One region of the Dyella sp. NPDC103356 genome, then DNA from elsewhere that is predicted to be linked to it. Evidence: predicted binding sites of a transcription regulator. Region 1 holds the regulator's gene; the other holds the start of a gene.
What was found. The regulator sigma-54, encoded in region 1, starts transcription at its own class of promoters, with help from an activator protein. The targets are predictions, from matches to a motif close to TGGCACGNGCNTTGC.
Positions count from the first base shown of each region.

Region 1 (7,737 bases):
CGCACCGGTGCGTCCTTGCCTGAATAGGGACGCAGACGCGCGTCCCAGTGCGGGTTGGGCAGGCAGCGCGCGTCGAAAACAAAGTCGGCGTCCGGCGGCAGGCCACGGCGATAGGCGAACGATTCGAACATCAGGGTCAGGCCCTTGGTCGCCTCGGCGTAGCCGGTGGCGATCAGGCGGCGTAGCTGATGCACGTTGAGTTCGCTCGAATCGATGACCTTTTCGGCCAGCGAAGACAGCGGACGCAGAATCCGGCGTTCTTCGGCGATCGCATCGGCCAACGACAGGCCGCGTGCCGAAAGCGGGTGCTTGCGGCGCGTTTCCGAATAGCGCTTGATCAGGATCTCGTCGCGGCAATCGATAAAGATCAGGTGCACCTGCACGCCAGCCGATGCCAGCTCGGACATCACCTCCGGCACCTGGCGGAAATCGTCACCACGGTTGCGGATATCGATGCCGACAGCGATATGTCGGCGCTGCCCACTCTTGTCGTTCTTGATGACCGTGCGCACCAGTTCGTGCAGCAGGGCGGTGGGCAGGTTGTCGACGCAATAGAACCCCAGGTCCTCCAGCGCGCGCAGGGCGACGGTCTTGCCGCCGCCGGACATGCCGGTCAGGACGATCAGGTGGGTTTCGTCAGGTTCGATACTAGGAACCAGTTGCGGGGAATCGCTCATGAAGGTTCTCTGTTACCAGGGCGGCAACCGGCGCATCTGGTGCGCCTGGCGGTCGATGAAGGTCTGTGCCGGATCGATGCCCTTGCTCTTCAATACATGGCTGCGCACAGCCGCTTCCACAAGGACCGCCAGGTTGCGACCCGGTGCCACAGGGATGGTGATCAGCGGGACCTGCACTTCCAGGATCTCGCGGCGGCCGACGTCGCCGGTCAGGCGGGTCATGCCATCGGTGTCCTCGCCGTCTCGCAACGGCTTGAGATGCACGACCAGGCGCAGATACTTCGAGGGCTTCACCGCGGTGTGGCCGAACATCTCACGTACGTTGAGAACACCCAGGCCGCGGACCTCGAGCAGATCCTGCAGCAGTTCCGGGCAGGTGCCGTCGATGACATCCGGCGCGATCAGCGTGAATTCGGTGGCATCGTCGGCCACCAGCCGATGGCCGCGGCTGATCAGTTCCAGCGCCAGTTCGCTCTTGCCCGAGCCGGACTCGCCGGTAATCAGCACGCCGATCGAAAAAACCTCGAGAAACACCCCATGCAGGGTGATGCGTGGCGCCAGCATGCGCGCCAGGTAGTACTGCATCCAGGTCAGCAGCTCGTGGCCGCGCTTGGAGCTGATCCACAGGGGCGTATTGGTTTCTTCGGCGACTTCGCGCAGATCGGAGGGGATCGCCTGATCCTTGGTCACGATGATCGCCACCGGCTGGTAAGCGGCGATCTTGTTGATCACTTCCCAGCGCTGGCGCGAATCAAGCCCATCGAGGAAGTTGAGCTCTTCCGTGCCGATGATCTGGATCTTGTTGGGGTAAATGACGTTCAGGTAGCCGATCAGCGACGGGCGCCGGCTGATGGTGACGCCGTGTTCGAGCACGCGCGCTTCCCCACGCATGCCCGACACCCAGCGCAAGGCCATGCGTTCGTGTACGCCATCGTAGAGTTGTCGAGCGGTGAGGCGGTCCAAGCGGAGTCCCTTTGGCCGCGCGAGCGGCACCTGGCGATATTGTGCCAGTTTGGATCCGTTTGTGCCCTGCAGCACAAGGACGCGCCCCCGAAAGATACCGGGTCGCGAGGCATGGGCTGGGAGAGGACCGGGTTTTGCTCCCTCTCCCCTGGCTTGCCGGGGGAGAGGGCTGGGGTGAGGGGGCTCTTGCTCTAGCCAGCCCCCGAGAGATCAACCGTACTGCCGCTCCGCGCGTACTTCACGCTGGTGCTTGTCGCAGATCTTGTCGCGGTGTTTGCGCAATTGCGCGGTGAGCTTGTCGAACAGGACATCGATGGAGGCATACATGTCCGATTCGACGGCCTCGGCGTGGAGCACGCTGCCATTTACCGACAGATTGCCTTCGGCTTTCTGCTGCAGCTTGCTGACCGAGAGAACGATATTGAGGCTCAATATCTTTTCGTCGAGGCGGGTAAGGCGGTCGAGCTTGGCGGTAGCGTGCTCGCGCAGGGCCGGGGTGACTTCGATCTGCTGACCGCTGAGTTGGAATTGCATGTTGCGCCTCCTCATGATGCTGGCCGCGTTTCGCGGCTTGGGTTGGATGCATCCTCGGGTGTCGAGGAAACACCATCAGTCATAAGCTGGGAACATTCCTGGCGCGATCAAGTTCCCGCAAGCGCGAATTTATTTCTCACGTACCGATCAATTGGCGCGTTGGCGCTCGCTCGAACTTGGTATGCGCATGGCCTCCCGATATTTGGCAACCGTGCGACGCGCCACTTGAATGCCCTTGCGGCGCAATTCTTCGGCGATCGCCTGGTCCGATAAAGGTTTGCGTGTGTCTTCCGCGTCGACGAGTTTGCGTAGCATCGCCTGGATGGCCGTGGCCGATGCGCTGCCGCCGTCTTCGGTGGAAACACCACTGGAAAAAAAGTGCTTGAGTTCGAACGTGCCGCGCGGCGTGTGAATGTATTTGCGCGTGGTCACGCGAGAAATCGTCGATTCGTGCATGCCGACTTCTTCGGCGACTTCGCGCAGCACCAGGGGGTGCATCGCTTCGGGGCCGTAGTCGAGAAAAGCGCTCTGTCGCCGCACAATGGCTTCGGCGACCTTGAGCAAGGTTTCCGCGCGCGACTCCAGGCTCTTGATCAGCCAGCGCGCTTCTTGCAGTTGCCCGCGCATCCAACTGGCGTCTTCGCCGCGGGCCTGCGCGATCATGTTGCAATAGTGCTGGTTGAGGCCCAGGCGCGGCTGGCAATCGGGATTGAGGCTCACGCGCCAACGGCCACCGTCCTTGCGTGCGTACACGTCGGGCGCAACGTATTCGACCGGTGTCGGGTCCATCGACGCGCCAGGGCGCGGATCCAGGCTGCGGATCAGCATGGACGCGGCGGAAACCTCTTCCGGCTCGGCGCGCAGACGGCGCGCCAGCTTGCTGACGTCGTTGCGCGCGAGCAATTCGAGTTCGTTGTCGACGATGCGCAGCGCCAGTTCGATATGCGGCGTGTCGGGGTCGAACTGTTCCAGCTGCACTCGCAGGCAATCGCGCAAGTCCAGGCTTGCCACACCGGTGGGATCAAAACGCTGCAGCAGGCGGCGCACGCCGTCGACTTCGTCGAGGCTTGCCTTCAAGTCGGCGGGAATGGCGGCAGCGACGGCTTCCAGGCCTTCGCTCAGGTAACCGTCCGCATTGACCGCATCGATCAGCACCGTTGCAATGGTGCGTTGACGCGGCGTCATGTGCGTCAGATTCAGCTGCCACATCAGGTGTTCGTGCAACGTTTCCGGCGCGGCGTTTTGCGGCTCGAAGCCGTCTTCGTCGCCATTGCCGTTGTTGCGGCTGGAACTGGCGCTACCGCTGCTGGAAAAGTCGATCGGCTGATCGCCGGGGCCGTCGCTCCAGTCTGGCGCTTCGGCATCATCGCCCGGGCCGCTATCGTCGCTGCTCTTGGTGCTGGATGGCACCGGTACTTCGACCGCGTTTTCGAAGCTGCCGTCTTCGGCGTTTTCGTTGTCGGTGGATTCTTCGGAGAACTCGAGCAGCGGATTGCTCTCGGCAATCTGGCGCAGCTCGGCCTCCAGCTCCAACTGCGACAGCTGCAGCAGGCGGATAGCCTGTTGAAGTTGAGGCGTGAGCGTAAGTTGCTGATTGAGGCGAAACTGCAGTCCGGTTTTCATGCCAGCCGGGAAAAGATGAACTGGGGTCATCCTAACCCCTATAAACGGGTGCGACCATAGCCCTAGTCGCCAGGGGAGGCTAGAGCGTACAGTCGAATGTGATTTGGATCAGGGTTACGTTAAAACGTCGTGTCATGGCGGCGCACCTGCAAACCGGGCAGGTATTCGGATTACAACCGGAATTCGCGGCCCAGATAGACTTCACGCACCTTCTCGTCGGCCAGGATGTGTGCCGGCGTACCACGCGATAGCACTTCGCCATCGTTGAGAATGTAGGCTCGGTCACAGATTCCGAGTGTTTCGCGAACGTTATGATCGGTGATCAGCACGCCGATACCGCGCTCTTTCAGATGACGGACGATGCGCTGGATTTCGCCTACCGAAATCGGGTCGACGCCGGCGAACGGTTCGTCGAGCAGCATGTAACGCGGCTGCGCGGCCAAGGCGCGGGCGATTTCCACGCGTCGGCGCTCGCCGCCCGACAGGCTGATGCCTTTCTGTTCGGCGATGTGCGCGATCTTCAGCTCGTCGAGCAGGCTTTCCAGCTCGGTATTGCGCTGGCGCTGATCCAGGCCTTCGCGCAATTCCAGCACCGCCATGATGTTGTCCGACACCGTCAGGCGCCGGAACACCGAGGCTTCCTGCGGGAGATAGCCGATGCCGAGCTTGGCGCGAGCATGCATCGGCAGGCCGGTGATGTCCTGTTTGTCGAGCTTGATCAAGCCCGCATCGGCCTCGATCAGGCCGACGATCATGTAGAAGCAGGTGGTTTTGCCCGCGCCGTTCGGGCCGAGCAGACCGACGACCTCGCCTTCGCGAATCGAAAAGGCAAAGTCGCGCACGACCTGGCGGGTACGGAAACTCTTTTGCAGACCTTCAGCAGAAAGCATGGATTACGGTTGTCCCTGCGGCTTGGTCGACGTGGATTGGGCAGGCGCCGGTGCCGACGCGCTGCTCGCAGGCTTGGCCGGCGGCGTCGCCGGCTTGGCGCCCTTGTCGGTGCGCGGCTTGGGTACGAAGGTCATCGCCACGCGTCCGTCGCCACCGCTCTCGCCATTCATCTGGCTGGTCTGGGTGTTGTAGGTGAGCTTGTCGCCGTGGGCTTCGCCACGGCCCTGCTGCTTGACCACGGCATTGCCGGTGAGCACGGCAATGCCGTTGATGTTGTCGTAGTCCAGCTGCGTGGCGTCACCGGTCATCAGGTTGCCCGAATCGTCGATCTGCTGGATGTGCGCGGGCGTGCCCGTCATCACCATGCGGCTGACGTTCTGGTCGCCATCGAAATAGATCTTGGCCAGATTGCCGGTGACCTTCATCGTGCCCTGGGTGATCACCACGTTCCCGGTGAGGGTGGTGATGCTGTTGGGCGCGTTGAAACCGTCGAACGAATTGGCGTGCTCGACGTTCATCGGCTTGTCGCGGTCATCCTTTCTTGCCAGCGCCGGTTGCAGCGCGAGCAGCCCCAGGAGCAGCAGGCTGTACCGGACGACTCCGCGGGCGCGGGACGAATGTGCCGTGGACGTCATTGAGGAGCTCCAGATGATTGTCGTTGAGGTTGGCACGCATGCCGATGCCGTTCATTCTACTGTCGCCCTGGGTCAACTGTGCCGGGGCGTCGGTTTGCATACGATTTTCTTTCGGCCAGGCGGTCACTTCGGACGTATGCAGATCGGCCGGCGGCGTATCGGCAAAGGCCGGGCGGTGCATATAGACCGCGCCCTGCAGCTTCAGCAGGGTGCCGGCCTTGTCGACCCAGGCATAGGTCGAATCGCCCGACCAGTCCGGCACGCCGGGCTGATTGGAAGGCAGGTCGTACTTGGGCGCGTTGATATACAACGACTCGTCGCCCTCGCGGCGCTCCAGGTGCGGCGCATTCATGCCGAAGCTCGGTTGGCCGTCCTCGTCGTAGGACCACAAGCGGAAGTTGGTCAGCACATAGCCCGAACGCGGCGGACCGACGAAGTCGCTCACCTTGGGTGAAGGCGCCAGCCACCAATACACGCCTTGCGCGGCGACGATGCCGAGCGCAAGCAGCACGATCAGCGCGGGTGTGCCGCGATCGCGCAGAAACCCCGGCAATCTCATCGCCAGCGCTCCTGTTCCGCGGCGACGCGGCCCTGGGCGAGAAGAATCAGATCGGCCACTTCGCGCGCCGCGCCCTGGCCACCGCTTCGACGGGTTTGCCAGTGGGCGCGTTCGGCTACCCAGGGATGGGCGTTGGCTACTGCCACCGCCAGGCCCGAGATGGCCATGGCAGGCAGGTCGGGCAGGTCGTCGCCGACAAAGGCGACCTGATCCGGACTCAGCTGCAGCGCATCGATCAGCTGATTCAGGCAGGCGCGCTTGTCGTTCTGGCCCTGGTAGACGTGGGCGATATCGAGCTCTTCGGCGCGCAGGGCAACCGGATGACTGATTCGCGCGGACAAAATCGCTACCTGTACACCGTTGTTTTGCAACAGTTTCAGGCCGAGACCGTCGTGCACGTGGAAAATCTTCGCCTCATGGCCGTCTTCGCCGTACCAGAGCCGGCCGTCGGTCAGCGTGCCATCCACGTCGAACACGGCCAGCCGGATTTTGGCGGCGCGAGCGAGGACTTCGGCGGGGACGTCAGCGAGATAGGTAGACACGTTCACGATAGCCTGGCTGGGACGAAGACAACTTGATGGAGATGGGGACGGGCAGTGGGGGCGCCAGGCTCAGGCCTTGCGGCAGCTTCTTAACGCACGAGGCTCGCGGTGGCCTACATCAAGCGCCCCCACAACCCGTCTCCCATCCCCAGATATCACGCCATCACACCACGCGGGCGCGGAGCAGATCATGAATGTTAAGCGCGCCGACCACTTTTTGCTGCTCATCGACCACCAGCAGGGCGTGAATCTGATGCTTTTCCATCAGTTGAGCCGCTTCGATGGCCAGCTTGTCGGCCCCGATGGTCTTGGGGCCGCGGGTCATCACCTCGGCGACGCTGGCGCCGCGCAGGTCCACGTCGTCGTCGTCCAGGGCGCGGCGCAGGTCGCCGTCGGTAAACACGCCGAGCAGGCGGCGGTCGGCATCGATCACCGCGGTCATGCCCAGGTGCTTGCGGGTCATTTCCACCAGCGCCTGGGTCAGGCTGGCGTCGGGCGCCACGGTCGGGATGCCCTCGCCGGTATGCATGATGTCGCTGATATGCAGCAGCAGACGCCGGCCCAGGCTGCCCGCCGGATGCGAACGGGCAAAGTCCTCGGAGGTAAAGCCACGGGCTTCGAGCAGGGCCACGGCCAGCGCGTCGCCCATCACCAGGGCGGCCGTGGTGCTGGCGGTGGGCGCCAGGCCGAGGGGGCAGGCTTCGACCGAGATGCTGGTGTCCAGATGCAGGTCGGCCTGCTTGGCCAGAGACGATTGATCGTTGCCGGTCATGGCGATCAGGGGGATGCCCTGGCGCTTGATGACTGGCAGGATGAACAGGATTTCGTCGGTTTCGCCGGAGGCCGACAAGGCCAGCACCACGTCCTGCGGCAGGATCATGCCCAGGTCGCCATGGCTGGCCTCGCCCGGATGGACGAAGAACGCCGGCGTACCGGTTGAGGCGAGGGTGGCCGCCACCTTGCGGGCGATGTGCCCAGACTTGCCCATGCCGATCACCACCACGCGGCCCGCACAGCCGAGGATCAACCGGCAGGCTTCGACGAAATCCTGGCCGATGCGCGGCTCGAGCGCCCGGATCGCGTCCGCCTCGGTGGCGATCACGGTGCGGGCGCTTTGGATGATGGCGTCTGCGTCGATCAAGGCGGGCTGGCTGGGGCGTGCGATATGGGCGTTCATGCGTCCTCGGGGGCTAGGATCGGCGGTCCGTAAGCTTGCCGACCGGGGGATCGGCTGCTCGGCTCACTCCTTTGTGCCGGGCTGAAGCGGACACCGCTGTCGTTTCTGCGACAGAAGATTTCCATTACCATGGCAT
Region 1 covers NZ_JBVJLZ010000011.1:54,432-62,168, forward strand. Annotated here, with positions in the region: gene rapZ (RNase adapter RapZ) at 1-677, opposite strand, end outside; gene hprK (HPr(Ser) kinase/phosphatase) at 690-1,640, opposite strand; gene hpf (ribosome hibernation-promoting factor, HPF/YfiA family) at 1,851-2,174, opposite strand; gene ACZ6WW_RS20645 (RNA polymerase factor sigma-54) at 2,322-3,797, opposite strand; gene lptB (LPS export ABC transporter ATP-binding protein) at 3,968-4,687, opposite strand; gene lptA (lipopolysaccharide transport periplasmic protein LptA) at 4,691-5,323, opposite strand; gene lptC (LPS export ABC transporter periplasmic protein LptC) at 5,220-5,882, opposite strand; gene ACZ6WW_RS20665 (KdsC family phosphatase) at 5,879-6,424, opposite strand; gene ACZ6WW_RS20670 (KpsF/GutQ family sugar-phosphate isomerase) at 6,588-7,601, opposite strand.

Region 2 (7,737 bases), on a different contig from region 1:
GTCGCGCGCGACTTGGAGCAGCGCGCGTTGTGATAGATGCGTGCGGCGGTAGCCATGCGCGATGCGATCAGCGATTGCCGCCGCGGTTACCGCCGCCGCTGCGGTTGCCGCCACCGCCGCCGCCGGGACGACGATTACCGCCACCCTGGCCTTGCGGACGACCGCCGCCGCCTTGCGGGCGACCACCACCGGAACCCTGCGGACGACCGCCGCCGGAGCCTTGCGAACGGTTGCCGCCGCCTTGACCGGGACGACCGCCCAGGCCGCCACGGTTGCCGCCCTGGCCTTGGCCCTGACCGCCGCCACCGCCAAAGCCGCCGTACGGATTGCCGCTACGCGCGCCAGCCGGTTTGCCGGGGCCGCGGCGCTGGCCTTGGCCCGCACCACCACCACCGGCAGCACCGCCGCCGTAGCCACGGCCGGGGCCGCGCGCTGCGCCGCCGCCTTCGCGGCTGTCGCCGGCAAACCACGTGCGCACCGAAGGCAGTTCCTGTCCCGGCGCCACGCCACGCTTGCCACCGGGCTTGCGACGGCCCGGATTCGCGCCGCGATCGGGGCGAGCCACATTGCCGTTCACTTCCTTGCCCGGACTGCGGCGCGGCTTGCCACGCGTGGGTTCGTCGCGGATGCGATCGAAGGCACGCAATTCGCGCGCTTCGTCCGCGTAACCGCCGGCATATGCGTTGCCGGTGCCGCGCTCAGGGCGATATTCGGTGACATTGCGATTGGCGCGACGCTGGTGCAGCACCGGGCTCAGGGTCAGCACCGGTTGCGGTGCGCCCAGGCCGGTTACCTTGCGCAAGTCCTTGACGATCTCTTCGCTCAGCGTTTCGCAATCGCCACGGCGCAATGCACGCGGCAGATCGACGTTGCCGTAACGGATACGTTTCAGTCGGCTGACCAGGAAACCCTGCGAGTCCCACAGACGGCGCACTTCGCGGTTGCGGCCTTCGCGGATAACTACGCGGAACCAGCTATGGCTACCGCCGCGGCTGATGATGGCGATTTCGTCGAAGCGGGCCGGGCCGTCTTCGAGTTCGATGCCAGCCTTGAGCTTTTCGATGACTTCATCGGGCACTTCGCCGTGTACGCGGCAGAGGTATTCGCGCTCCAGGCCACTCTTGGGATGCATCAGTGCGTTGGCCAGATCACCGTCGGTGGTGAGCAGGAGCAGGCCGGTCGTGTTGATGTCCAGGCGACCCACGGCGACCCAGCGCGCGCCCTTCAGTCGCGGCAGCTGTTCGAACACGGTGGGACGGCCTTCGGGATCTTCGCGAGTAGTCACCACGCCTTCGGGCTTGTGGTAGACCAGCACTTCGGTCTCATCGCGATTGTCGGTGGCGACGACGAATTGCTTGCTGTCGATGGTCACGCGATCGCCGGCGTGAACGCTGGCGCCGATGCCGGCTGCCGCGCCGTTCACCTCGACTTCGCCGGCCTGGATGCGTTGCTCCAGCATGCGGCGCGAGCCCAGGCCCGCATTGGCCAGCACCTTGTGCAGGCGCTCTTCCAGCGGTGGGACGTTTTCGTTACGCGGTTCGCGTTTCAGGGTCAGTACGGATTTCTGCGGCGCATTCATGCGCGGTACTCCTCGGTATCTTGCTCGTCGGCGTCGCCGTGTTCGGCGTCCGCGGTGTTTGCTGCGTCATCGCTCTTGGCGGTGCTCGCAGCCGTATCGGGTTCTTCCACCGACAAGGCGTCGTCGGAAGCGTGTTCGATGGCAGGCTCGGTGACGTCCTGCGCGATGTGCTCGGATGCGGACGGCGAAACGTGGAAGGTTTCGGCTTCGTCGTTATCGGTCTCGTCGGCCGATGCGTCCGGATCGGTCACGTGATTGTCTGAAGTCTGGCTTTCCGTAGTCTTATGCTGCGCTTCGGCTTCGGCTTGCGCCTGGTTCTCGGCGAGCTCGTCGTCCGTGCCTTGCTCCAGCTCCGCGTCCGGATCGATCGGAAGATCCTTGATCACTCGTGGCGGCAAGGGATTCTGGTCGATCCGCATCTGCGGGTCTTCCATATCGCGGATTTCCGACAGCGGCGGCAGTTCGTCCAGCGATTTCAGATTGAAGTAGTCCAGGAACAGGCGGGTGGTGCCGAACAGGGCCGGCTTGCCGGGCACGTCGCGGTAGCCCACCACGCGGATCCATTCGCGTTCTTCCAGTGTCTTGACGATATTGGACGACACCACCACGCCGCGGATCTGTTCGATTTCCGGGCGGGTAATGGGCTGGCGATAGGCAATCAAGGCCAGAGTCTCCAGCAGCGCGCGCGAATAGCGGCTGGGTTTTTCCGTCCACATCCGCGAAATCCACGGATGCACATCCTGGCGCACCTGATATCGAAAGCCGGAGGCGACTTCCAATAGCTGCACGCCGCGGCCTTCGCAGTCGGCGGCCAGGGCTTCGAGCGCCTTGGCGATATCCTCGCGACCGACTTCCTCATCTTCGTTGAACAGCTCGTTCAACTGGACGACGGTCATCGGTTGGGAGGCGGCCAACAGCGCGGCCTCGATAATGGGTTTCAATTGCTCGATCTGCATGGCCTTCAGGTCGGATGCGGATGCATTATTCGTAGGCTGACGCGGCGAGGTCGTCATCGGGGGCGGTTTCTTCCGCTTCCGCCGGTTCCTCTGCCATCGTCACCTTTGCCTTGACGTAAATCGCTGCCAGCGGTTCTTCCTGCACGATCTCCACCAACATTTCCTTGGCCAGCTCCAGCATGGCCAGGAAGGTCACCACCACGCCCAACCGCCCTTCGCTGACATCGAACAGGGTTTCGAAGCGGTGGAACTGACTGTCGTTCAAGCGGCCCAGCAACTCGCCCATACGCTGGCGAACGCTGAGCGCCTCGCGTTTGATCGCGTGATGACCGAACAATTCGGCACGGTGCATCACATCCTTGAGTGCCAGCAAAAGCTCCTTGAGGTCCAACGGCGGCGGCAACTTGATCACGTTGCGCTCGCCGACGTCGGCCTGGACCACTACCGTGTCGCGCTCCAGCCGGGGCAGGGCATCGATATCTTCGGCAGCACGCTTGAACCGTTCGTACTCCTGCAAACGACGTACCAGCTCGGCACGCGGGTCTTCCTCGATGCCTTCTTCGGAAGGCGGCCGGGGCAACAGCAGCCTCGACTTGATCTCGGCCAGGATCGCGGCCATCAGCAGGTATTCGGCCGCCAGCTCCAGGCGCATGACATCGCGCATCAGCTCGATGTATTCCATGTACTGCCGGGTAATCTCGGCGACCGGAATATCCAGAATGTCCAGGTTTTGCCGGCGGATCAGATAAAGCAGCAGATCCAGCGGGCCCTCGAACGCCTCCAGGATGACTTCGAGCGCATCCGGCGGAATGTACAGATCCTGCGGCATCTGCAACATCGGCTCGCCGCGCACGATGGCCAGCGGCATTTCCTGTTGTTGCGGTACCGACGCGAAAGCGTCCTGCGGTGCTACGACCGCTTCGGGCTCGGTGCTCATCAATACATGTCGTTGGGCCGCGTGCGGGCGGCAGGTAATGCTTTCAACACATTAGGAACCGTTCTGTCCGGCCGGTAAGTCCCGGCGTGCGCTTAACGAATGTCCCCGTCAGGATGCCGATTGTCAGGCGGCGACCCGATGACCCTGAAGCTAAATAATCGTTGGCGTTCAGCTGCGGCGCCACGCGCGCCATCGTCACCCCGGTATCTCGCTTGATGAAACCGCTCCATGGCGATTTCGGTCAGGCGGGCCGTGCTGAGCGACCACCACGGCACCATCGTTCGGCCAGTTAACCGGTACGACGACGCAAGCCATGAGGTGACGAGCCTGGCGTCACTGATGGTTTGGCGGTCTGCTGAGCGCATGGGGCTTGAGCCGTGGCAACCGGTTTGGACCGGCTTGTGCGGCAATCTAAGAACCCTTGCGTGGCTGACAGAGTAATGGCAGTGAGACGACAAGTCCAGTATCGCCCCGGGATTAAGCACGGGATATTCAGCACTGAGGCGGCTGGGGTTATCCGCCTCAGTGCCGCCTATTCGGTAGTGGGGCAGCATGTGACCCATCGTGTCGGCGCATGGCGCGGTTCGGTCATGATGCTATGCGACAAATCGCCCGCGCATGGTCGCAATAGCTGTCAAACCGCACATATTCGAGCGATAGCGGCGATAAAGTCGCGTCTACAAATGCCTAAAACGACCTTGAAATGATACAAATAGGTGACATGGCATACGGCTTGCTTTGCGGTGGTAAGTGGTCGCCAAAGAAACGGGGTTCGAGCGGCGGGGTGCCCTTGGACGAACCGGCGAGCAGGCGGCGGGGAGAAGGCGCGTGACGAAAGACGACCAAACCAGCAAAGGAAGCGATTCGGAGCAGCTGAGGCCGGCGCGCATGCGCATCGAGACCACAGTGCTGATGAGCCGCGGCGATCAATCGCAGCCCACCGATCTGGTGGACATCTCGGCCACCGGCGTTCTATTACGCCGCCCCCTGGGCTGGAAAGGCGAAGCCGGCCAGAGCTGGGTGCTGGACATGATCTTCGGCCACGACCTGCATATCCACCTGGAGGCCATCGTCGCGCGTGTATCGAGCCGCCACATCGGCTTTGCCTATACCCACATTCCCGAAGACAAGCAGGTGCCGCTGTGGAATCTGCTGGGCGGTTATGCGGATATCCTGGAAATGTGGAAGGACGAGTAGGCTCGGCTTTCAACACAAAAAAAAGCCCGCATCAAGCGGGCTTTTTTTATGGACTTGGAGAGCACTCAGGCCGCAGCCGGCTTCTTCTCATCGCGCAGTTCACGCCGCAGAATCTTGCCCACATTGCTCTTGGGCAGCGCGTCGCGGAACTCGATCACCTTGGGGCGCTTATAACCGGTGAGGTTCTCCTTGCAGAACTGCTTGAGCTCCTCGACGGTGAGGTTCGGGTCCTTGCGCACCACGAAAATCTTCACCACCTCGCCGGAATGCTCGTCGGGCATGCCGATGGCGGCCACTTCGGCTACGCCAGGGTGCTGCATGACGGCGTCTTCGACTTCGTTCGGGTACACGTTGAAGCCGGACACCAGGATCATGTCCTTCTTGCGATCGACGATATAGAAGTAGCCGTTCTCGTCCATCTTGGCGATGTCGCCGGTGTGCAGCCAACCGTCGCTGCCGAGCACCTTGATGGTTTCGTCCGGACGTTGCCAGTAACCCTTCATCACCTGCGGGCCGTGGATCATCAGCTCGCCCGCTTCACCAACCGGCAACGGTTGATTGTCTTCGGACCAGACGGCCGCGTCAGTGGAGGAGATCGGCAGGCCGATCGAGCCGTTGTAGTCCTTAAGGTCGAGCGGATTGATACACGCGGCGGGTGAGGTTTCGGTCAGGCCATAGGCCTCGACCAGGGTGCAGCCGGTGACCTTCTTCCAGCGCTCGGCCACCGCGCGCTGCACGGCCATGCCGCCACCCAGACTCAGATGCAGGCGCGAGAAATCGAGCTCGGCAAAGCCTGGCGTATTGAGCAGACCATTGAACAGCGTGTTGACACCAGTCAGCGCGGTAAAGCCCGATGCTTTGAGCTCCTTGACGAAGCCCGGCATGTCGCGTGGATTGGTAATCAGCCAGCTCAGGCCGCCAAGGCGCATGAAGACCAGGCCGTTCGCGGTCAGCGAAAAGATGTGATACAGCGGCAACGCCGTAATCACTACTTCCTGACCCGGTCGCAGATTGGTGCCGATCCACGAACCGGCCTGCAGCATGTTGGCGACCATGTTGCCGTGCGTGAGCATTGCACCCTTGGCCACACCGGTGGTGCCACCGGTATATTGCAGGAAGGCGATGTCGTCGTGGCCGATATCGGGCGTCTTCACCGTGTGGGCTGCGCCACGCGACAAGGCGTCCTTGAAGCGCACCGCTTGCGGCAGGCTGAAGGCCGGTACCAGCTTCTTGACGTTCTTGACGACAAAGTTGACCAGCACGCCCTTGAGGCCGAGCAGATCGCCGATGCCGGTGGTGACGATGTGCTTGACCCCGGTCTCGGCTACGACCTGCTGCAAGGTTGCGGCGAAATTGTCCAGCACCACGATGGCCTTCGCGCCGGAATCTTCCAGCTGATGCTTCAGTTCGCGCGCGGTGTACATCGGGTTGGTATTGACCACGATCAGCCCGGCGCGCAACGCGCCGAACAGGGCGATCGGATATTGCAGCACGTTGGGCATCATGATCGCGATGCGATCGCCCTTGACCAGCTTGAGCTCACCGGTGAGATAACCGGCGAACTGCTTGCTCATCGCATCGATCTGGCCGTAGCTGAGCTTCTTGCCAAAACTGGCGAAGGCCGGGCGTTCACGAAAACGTTCGAAGGCTTCTTCCAGCACCGCGACAACCGATGGGTACTGGTTGATGTCGATTTCTGCGGGTACACCATCCGGATAATGCTTCAGCCACGGACGCTCATTGCTCATGTTTTATCCCAAGCTCCCAGTTTCGATCCGCCGATGGTCAGCATCGTGCATTAGCGGTATACGGCCGCGGCATTGGAGCATACGCTTGCGTATGCAGCAAGCCGCGCTGCAACGAGGATAGAGCATGACCAAACGCTTTCGCATCGCCTTGTTTTCGCTGGTGCTGCTCGCCCTGGCCGGTGCCACGGCGGGTTGCCATCGCACATCCGACGAAGAGCGTATCCGGCAGGCGATTGCCGCGGCCAGCAAGGCCGCCGAGCAGGCCGACGCCTCGGCGCTGGCTGATGTGCTCAGCGACGATTTCGATGGGAACGGTGGCCAGACGGACAAGCGGGAGCTGACCGGCTTGCTCCGCGCCGCGAAATTTCGTGGCGAGACGATCCATGCCCTGATTGGGCCGATCGATGTCGAGCAGCGGGGTGAGCGTTATGTGGCCAAGTTTTCGATCACGTTGACCAGCGGCGGGAAGCTGTTGCCGGCGCAGATGGGGGTTTATCAGGTTGAGAGTGGTTGGCGGCGAGAAGGGAAGGCATTGGTTTGTTTTACGGCCACGTGGTCGCAATGACATGACAAGCTCCGGCCTGGCATTCGCAGTCCCTCCTACTTCGTCATTCCGGCGCAGGCCGGAATCTAAGCCTCAGTGATGACGCCCGAATCCACGTCTTTTGAACATATACGTTGAGGGGTGGATTCCGGCCTGCGCCGGAATGACGAGCAAAAAAAGAAACCGCCTATCGGCGGTTTCTTTTCAATCTCAGGCGGCTTTCTTGCTAGCCAACTGCCGCAACACATACTGCAGAATCCCACCATGACGGAAGAACTCGCGTTCCTTCGGCGTCAACAGCAGCACCTTTACGGTGAAGCTCTTGGTGCTGCCATCAGCGGCGGTGGCGGTGACCTTGGCGGTCTTCGATTCGCCGCCGTCCAGGCCGACGATGTCAAAGGTTTCCTTGCCGGTCAGGCCCAGCGAGTGTGCATTCTCGCCATCCTGGAACTGGCAGGGCAGCACGCCCATGCCGACCAGGTTGGAGCGATGGATGCGCTCGAAGCTCTCGGCGATCACGGCCTTGACGCCCAATAGCAACGTGCCCTTGGCCGCCCAGTCGCGCGACGAGCCGGTGCCGTATTCCTTGCCGGCCAGGACCACCAGCGGCGTCTTGTCGGCCTTGTACTTCATCGCCGCGTCGTAGATGGCCAATTGCTCGCCGTTCGGGACGTAGAGCGTGTAGCCGCCTTCGACACCGTCGAGCATCAGGTTCTTGATGCGGATGTTGGCGAAGGTGCCGCGCACCATCACGTCGTCGTTGCCGCGACGCGAAC
Region 2 covers NZ_JBVJLZ010000002.1:456,939-464,675, forward strand. Annotated here, with positions in the region: gene arsC (arsenate reductase (glutaredoxin)) at 1-56, opposite strand, end outside; gene ACZ6WW_RS05495 (pseudouridine synthase) at 68-1,579, opposite strand; gene scpB (SMC-Scp complex subunit ScpB) at 1,576-2,535, opposite strand; gene ACZ6WW_RS05505 (segregation and condensation protein A) at 2,561-3,472, opposite strand; gene ACZ6WW_RS05510 (PilZ domain-containing protein) at 4,361-4,669, shown strand; gene ACZ6WW_RS05515 (AMP-binding protein) at 4,735-6,417, opposite strand; gene ACZ6WW_RS05520 (hypothetical protein) at 6,542-6,982, shown strand; gene acnA (aconitate hydratase AcnA) at 7,172-7,737, opposite strand, start outside.
Region 2: the regulator sigma-54 is predicted to act here: its motif matches at 4,195-4,209, upstream of ACZ6WW_RS05510 (PilZ domain-containing protein).